2 regions of the Microbulbifer sp. S227A genome follow, and region 2 is predicted to be linked to the other one. Evidence: riboswitches for the same ligand, from Rfam matches in the RefSeq annotation. Region 2 holds a riboswitch; the other holds the start of a gene.
The links. A riboswitch is a leader RNA that binds a small molecule or an ion and turns the genes downstream of it on or off. The one in region 2 is predicted to bind thiamine pyrophosphate.

Region 1 (3,404 bases), on a different contig from region 2:
ACAGCATGTGATCGAGGATCACGCAGGCCATCATCGCCTCGCCCACCGGCACCGCGCGAATGCCGACGCAGGGGTCGTGGCGGCCCTTGGTGATGATCTCGCTTTCCTCGCCGGTGCGGGTGATGGTCTTGCGCGTGGTCAGGATCGAACTGGTGGGCTTGACGGCAAAACGCACGACGATGTCCTGCCCGGTGCTGATGCCGCCGAGAATGCCGCCGGCGTGGTTCGAGCTGTATCTCGGGCCACCCTGGCCCATGAAGATCTCGTCGGCATTGGCCTCGCCGGTCAGCATCGCCGCCGACATGCCCTCGCCGATCTCGACGCCCTTGACCGCGTTGATGCTCATCATCGCGGCGGCCAGGTCGGTATCGAGCTTGCCATAGACCGGCGCCCCCAGCCCCGCGGGCACGCCCCGGGCGACAATCTCGATGATCGCGCCGACCGAATTGCCGGATTTGCGCAGGTCATCGAGATAGGCGGCCCAGGTCTCGGCCGCCTGTGCGTCGGGGGTCCAGAACGGATTCGACTCGATCTGGGACCAGTCAAACCGTGCGCGGTCGATGGCGTGTTCGCCCATCTGCACCATGTAGCCGGTGATCTGGACATCCGGCACCAGCGCCCGGATCGCCTCGCGGGCAAGGCCCCCCGCCGCAACTCGCGACGCGGTTTCGCGCGCCGAAGAGCGCCCGCCGCCACGATAGTCGCGGATGCCGTATTTCTGCCAATAGGTGATGTCGGCATGGCCCGGGCGGAACTTGTCCTTGATGTCGCCATAATCCTTGCTGCGCTGGTCGGTGTTCTCGATCATCAGCTGCACCGGAGTGCCGGTGGTCTGACCCTCGAACACGCCGGAGAGGATGCGCACCTGGTCCGGTTCGCGCCGCTGGGTGGTGTATTTGTTCTGTCCCGGTTTGCGACGGTCGAGCCAATGCTGGATCATCGTTTCGTCGATCGGCACGCCCGGCGGGCAACCGTCAACAGTCGCCCCGAGCGCGGGGCCGTGGCTTTCGCCCCAGGTGGTGACGCGGAACAGGTGGCCAAAGCTGTTGATCGACATGGGCGGGCTCCTTTTGGCTCGTGCTTTAGCCGGGGGAAGGGGGCGTCGCAAGCGGTTGTCTGGCAAGGGGGCGCTGCCCCCGCCGCCCTGCGGGCGGCTCCCCCGGAGTATTTCGACAAAGATGAAGCGGCTGTGTGCTTGTCATTCGCCGGGGCGCGAACTAGGGTTCCGGACACCTCGGGGTGCCCTGGACGGCTGAGACGCGCGACGCGGACCCGTTGAACCTGAACCGGCTCGTACCGGCGTAGGAAAGGTCTGGACATCCTTCCAACCCTGCCCATCGCCGCAAAGGGAGGATGCCATGAAGTATCTCGCGATCGCTGCGGGAGTTTGCTGTGCCACGGCGGCGAGCGCCGGGACACCGGAACTGACCGTGTACACCTATGACAGTTTCGTTTCGGAATGGGGCCCAGGCCCGGCCATCGAGGCGGCATTTGAAGAGACCTGCGGGTGTGATCTGAAGCTGGTGGGGGCTGGAGATGGTGCGGCGCTGCTGGCGCGTCTGAAGCTGGAAGGGGCGCGCAGCGACGCGGATGTGGTTCTGGGGCTGGACACCAACCTCACCGCGGCGGCGGCGGAAACCGGGTTGTTCGCGGAACATGCGGTGAGCGCGGAATATGCGCTGCCCGTGCCATGGGCCGATCCGGTATTTGTACCCTATGACTGGGGATATTTTGCCTTTGTGCACCAGGCGGATGCCGCCGCCCCGTCGGATTTCCGCGCGCTCGGAGAGAGTGAAGCCCGGATCGTCATCCAGGACCCGCGATCATCGACGCCGGGGCTGGGTCTGCTGATGTGGGTCAAGGCCGCCTATGGCGACGAGGCCCCGGCAATCTGGCAGGGGCTGGCGGACAATATCGTGACGGTGACCAAGGGGTGGAGCGAGGCCTATGGGCTGTTCCTGGACGGTGAAGCGGACATGGTGCTGTCCTATACCACCTCGCCGGCCTATCATCTGATCGCGGAAGAGGATGCCGGCAAGGCCGCAGCCGTATTCGAAGAAGGCCATTACATGCAGATCGAAGTGGCCGCCAAGCTGGCCAATTCGGACCAGCCGGACCTGGCCGAGGCGTTTCTGCAATTCATGGTGACGGACGCCTTTCAGTCGGTGATACCGACCACCAACTGGATGTACCCGTCGGTGATGCCGGCAGAGGGGCTGCCGCAGGGGTTCGAGACGCTGGCGCAGCCGGGCAAGGCGCTGATCGTGCCCGCGCAGGACGCGGCGGCGCTGCGGGATGAAGCATTGGCGGAATGGCTGGGCGCGCTCAGCCAATAGGGCATCGCGGCGGGCTTGGCGCGGCGGCGATTGTCGCGGCGCTGATCCTGGGGGCGTTGATCGCGGTGGCCCTGCGTGCCGAGGCCGGGCGTGGCATGGGACCATCGGATTGGGCCGCCGTGCGGTTTACGATATTGCAGGCCGCGCTATCGGCCGGGTGCAGCGTTGCGCTTGCCATCCCGGTGGCGCGGGCGCTTGCCCGACGGCGGTTTGCGGGGCGGCGGGTGTTGATCGCGCTGTTGGGCGCACCCTTCATCCTGCCGGTGATCGTCGCGGTGCTGGGCCTGCTGGCGGTGTTCGGGCGCAATGGCTGGATCAGCATCCTGCTTGGCTGGGCCGGCTTGCCGCCGTTGCAGATCTATGGGCTGCACGGGGTGGTGCTGGCGCATGTGTTTTTCAACCTGCCCTTGGCGACGCGGCTGATCCTGCAAGGCTGGCAGGAAATCCCGGCGGAACGGTTTCGCCTGGCCGCGCAGCTGGGGGCCGGGCCGCGTGCCATGTGGCGGCTGCTGGAACGACCGATGCTGCGGCAGATCGCGCCCAGTGTTCTCGCCGTGGTGTTCGCGATCTGCTTGACCAGCTTTGCCGTGGCCCTGACACTGGGCGGCGGGCCAGGGGCCACGACGATCGAGCTTGCCATCTACCAGGCGTTCCGGTTCGATTTCGATCTCGGACGGGCGGCGCTGCTGTCCTGCATTCAGATCCTGTTGACCGGTATTGCCGCGATGGTTGCGTTGCGAAGCTCTCGGGGCGACGGGTTTGGTGGCGGGCTGGACCGGCCGGTGCAACGCTGGGACGCGCAGGGCGTGCTCGCCCGCATCGGGGATGGCGCGATCATCCTGTTTGCCGCCGGGTTCCTGTTGATGCCGCTGGCCGCCATCGTCCTGTCGGGGCTGGCCGGGTTGTTCGGCCTGCCTGCCAGCGTGTTTGCCGCCACCCTGAACTCGGTCTTGGTGGCGGCGATCAGCACGCTGGTGACGCTGGCGCTGGCGCTGCCCATGGCGGTGACGGTGGCGCTTGGGCGGGGGGCCTTTGTCGAGTTTTCCGGGCTGCTCGGGCTGGCCGCGT
Region 2 (3,404 bases):
CAGCACCGCAACCAGCACCATCAAGAGAACGATCCAGCGCACCATGCTGGCGGCAAAATTGCCCAGCGTCTTGTCGATGCGCGGATGCCGGTTCACCCGTCTGCGCACAAAGCCCGACAGGCCACCGGCAAACATCCAGCCGACGATCAGGACGGCCAGTGCCTTGGCCGCATTCAGAACAAGCGGACCGAAGCCGCCCAATTGGTCCATCAATTGTTCCATGTCTTCTGCCTTTTGTTGTTTTGTTAACTCCTGCCCCGGTTAAAGAAAAAGGGCCTGCCAGAGGCAAGCCCTTTCCATTCGCGTGAGTGGTATTTTTATTGCTTTTTGAGAGAGTCGCGAATTTCAATCAGCAGATCGATCTCGCTTGGACCAGCGGGTTCTTCGGGTGCCTCTTCCTTGGGCTTTTCGGCCATCGATTTGGCACGGTTGACGGCCTTGACCAGAAGGAAAACGACAAAGGCGATGATAAGAAAATTGATCACCGCCATGACAAAACGGCCCCAGGCAAAGACGGCGGCACCGGCCTCTTCGGCTTCGGCGATCGAGGCGAAACTGCCCTCGCCGAGCAAGACATATTGCCCCGCGAAATCGATACCGCCCAGGAACAGGCTGATGATCGGATTGATCAGGTCGGCAACCAACGAGCCGACGATGGCGGTAAAGGCCGCACCGATAATGATACCAACCGCCATGTCCATGACATTGCCCTTGGCGATGAAGTCCTTGAATTCCTGGATCACAATCATTTCCCCTAGAATGAAGCTCGAATTGAAATCACATCCCTGCGATGGATATGAGTCCTATCCGGCAACACCCGCTGCGGTCAGGGGGAAAGCACGGCCTCTTCTCCCCCTCAAGCGCCCGAAGGGGAGACAGTTTCAGGGCCTTGTTACGGTCAGCCCGGCAGTTTTCCGGTCAGCACATACCGCAGCACATCGACCACCTGGCGCGGTTCCTCGGCCACGGCAAGCGCCGCCGCGTGTACCTCTTTGAGCGCGTGCTGATGCTCGGGCGGGTTCAGCACGATCAGCGATTTTCCAAGCGCCGCGGCATAGCCCGCGTCAAAGGCGGCGTTCCATTGCTTGTACTTGTCGCCAAAGCGGACCACCACGACATCGGCATCCTCCAGCCCCTTGCGGGTGCGAATCGCGTTGACCATCGCGCCCTTGTGGTCATGCCAATACTTGTTCGGCTCGGCCCCCAGGATCGCGACCCCGCAATCGTCGCTGGCATCATGGTCGGTGACCGGGCTGTTGAAACTCACATCCAGCCCCTGCGACCCCTCGATGATCTGCTCGCGCCAATCCGTGTGAATTTCGCCGGATAGATATATGTTCAAACTCATGATTGTCGCCTCCTGCTGCCTTCGGCACAGACCTATCGCAGCTCTGCACGGGCGGCAACCGGGCACGCCGCACCGCCATCTGACGGGCCGCCATGATGCCGCACCGCGGGGATTGGGCATTGCGAATTGGTTAAAGCTGGCCTATTGACGCGGCGTCATAGGTCGCCCTGGCCCCGGCGGGGCATGCGGCCAAACTATCATCCGTCGGGGGGCCCTTGGGGCTGAGAGGTGCGTGCACCGACCCGTCGAACCTGATCCGGGCAATTCCGGCGTAGGGAACGGGTAGATCGCGCAACCGCGCATGAACTCCCTTCCTCGTTGGCACCCCGGCAAACCGGAGACGTGCCGTTGACCGCCAAGACCCCGATTGCCCTGACGATTGCAGGCTCTGACAGCGGCGGCGGTGCCGGCGTGCAGGCCGACCTCAAGGCGATGTCCGCAAATGGTGCCTATGGGGCCAGCGTTATCACCGCGGTGACGGCGCAGAACACGACCGCCGTGACCGCCGTGCACGAAATCCCGGCGGCGATCGTTGCCGCGCAGATCGAGGCGGTACTGTCGGATCTCGAGGTTGACGCGATCAAGATCGGAATGCTGTTTTCCCCGGCGGTCATCGAAGCCACGGCACAATGCCTTGGCACCTATCGCGGCCCTGTCGTTGTCGATCCGGTGATGATCGCAAAATCCGGCGATGCGCTTTTGCAGGACGCGGCGATTGATGCGATGATCCGCCATATCCTGCCCCGTGCCACCGTGCTGACCCCGAACCTGCCCGAGGCCGCGCGGCTGCTCGGGGAACCCGAAGCCCAATCGACCGACGAAATGGCCGAACAGGGGCGGCGGCTGGTGGCGATGGGGCCGGCCAGCGTTTTGATGAAGGCCGGCCATGCCACCGGCGAAACCTGTACCGACCTGCTGATTGACGCGACCGGCGTGATTGCGACCTGCGAGGCCACGCGGGTGCATACCCGCAACACCCACGGCACCGGCTGTACCTATTCGGCGGCCATTGCGGCGCATCTGGCGCGGGGGGCCGATCTCGCCGGAGCCGTGAAAACGGCGCATGGGTATCTGCAATCCGCGATCCGCGCGGCGGACGACCTGCATATCGGCAATGGACATGGCCCGGTTCACCATTTTCACGCGCAGTGGTCATGACCCGGATCACCATCATAGGGGCCGGCGTTGCGGGCCTGTGCGTTGCGCGCGCCCTGCGCGACCGGGGGGCCGATGTCACGTTGGTCGACCGGCACGCGCAGCCCGGCCCGCATGCCTGTTCGTGGTGGGCCGGCGGCATGCTGGCCCCGTTCTGCGAGGGCGAAAGCGCCGAGGAACCGGTAGTGCGCCTTGGGGCCGAAGCCGCGGATTGGTGGGCAGCCAAGACCGGTGCCGTTTCGCGCAACGGTTCGCTCGTGGTGTCGCCAAGCCGCGACAAATCGGATCTTGTGCGGTTTGCACGCCGCACCAGCGGGTATCGCAAGGTCACGGCCCCCGAGATCGAGACTCTTGAACCCGACCTTGGCAACCGCTTTGCGACCGGGTTGTTCTTTGAAACCGAAGCGCATCTGGCTCCGCGCACCGCGCTTGCCCGCCTGCGGGACGGCCTTGCCTCCGATGGCGTCACCTTCGTGCAGGAAGACGCCGATCCCGAGGCCCATGCCGGGCGCGGGCTGACCATCGACTGCCGTGGCTTTCAGGCCCGCGATGCCCTGCGCGATCTGCGCGGGGTCAAGGGCGAAATGCTGGTGTTGTCCTGCCCGGACATCGAATTGCGCCGGCCGATCCGCATGCTGCACCCGCGCGTGCCGCTCTATATCGTGCCGCGTGGCGACGGCATCTTCATGCTGGGTGCCACCATGATCGAGGGCAGCGCCGGCCGACATGTCACCGCGCGCGCGATGCTCGAACTGCTGAGCGCGGCTTATGCCCTGAACCCGGCGTTTGGCGAGGCCGAGGTGATAGAAATCGGCGTCGACAGCCGCCCGGCCTTTCCCGACAACCTGCCGCGCATCCGCCGCGACGGCAACCTGATCCGGGCCAACGGGCTGTATCGCCA

Region 1: linked by a shared signal. The riboswitch ahead of thiB (thiamine ABC transporter substrate binding subunit) and the one ahead of thiD (bifunctional hydroxymethylpyrimidine kinase/phosphomethylpyrimidine kinase) in region 2 are both predicted to bind thiamine pyrophosphate.

Annotation. Positions count from the first base shown of each region.
Region 1 is NZ_JBNAFZ010000010.1:20,351-23,754, reverse strand. It holds gene aroC (chorismate synthase) at 1-1,057, opposite strand, end outside; TPP riboswitch at 1,226-1,325, shown strand; gene thiB (thiamine ABC transporter substrate binding subunit) at 1,359-2,336, shown strand; gene ACP15R_RS20605 (thiamine/thiamine pyrophosphate ABC transporter permease ThiP) at 2,312-3,404, shown strand, end outside.
Region 2 is NZ_JBNAFZ010000006.1:178,484-181,887, reverse strand. It holds gene ACP15R_RS15720 (mechanosensitive ion channel family protein) at 1-222, opposite strand, end outside; gene mscL (large conductance mechanosensitive channel protein MscL) at 318-749, opposite strand; gene ACP15R_RS15710 (YtoQ family protein) at 899-1,348, opposite strand; TPP riboswitch at 1,544-1,643, shown strand; gene thiD (bifunctional hydroxymethylpyrimidine kinase/phosphomethylpyrimidine kinase) at 1,697-2,506, shown strand; gene ACP15R_RS15700 (FAD-dependent oxidoreductase) at 2,503-3,404, shown strand, end outside.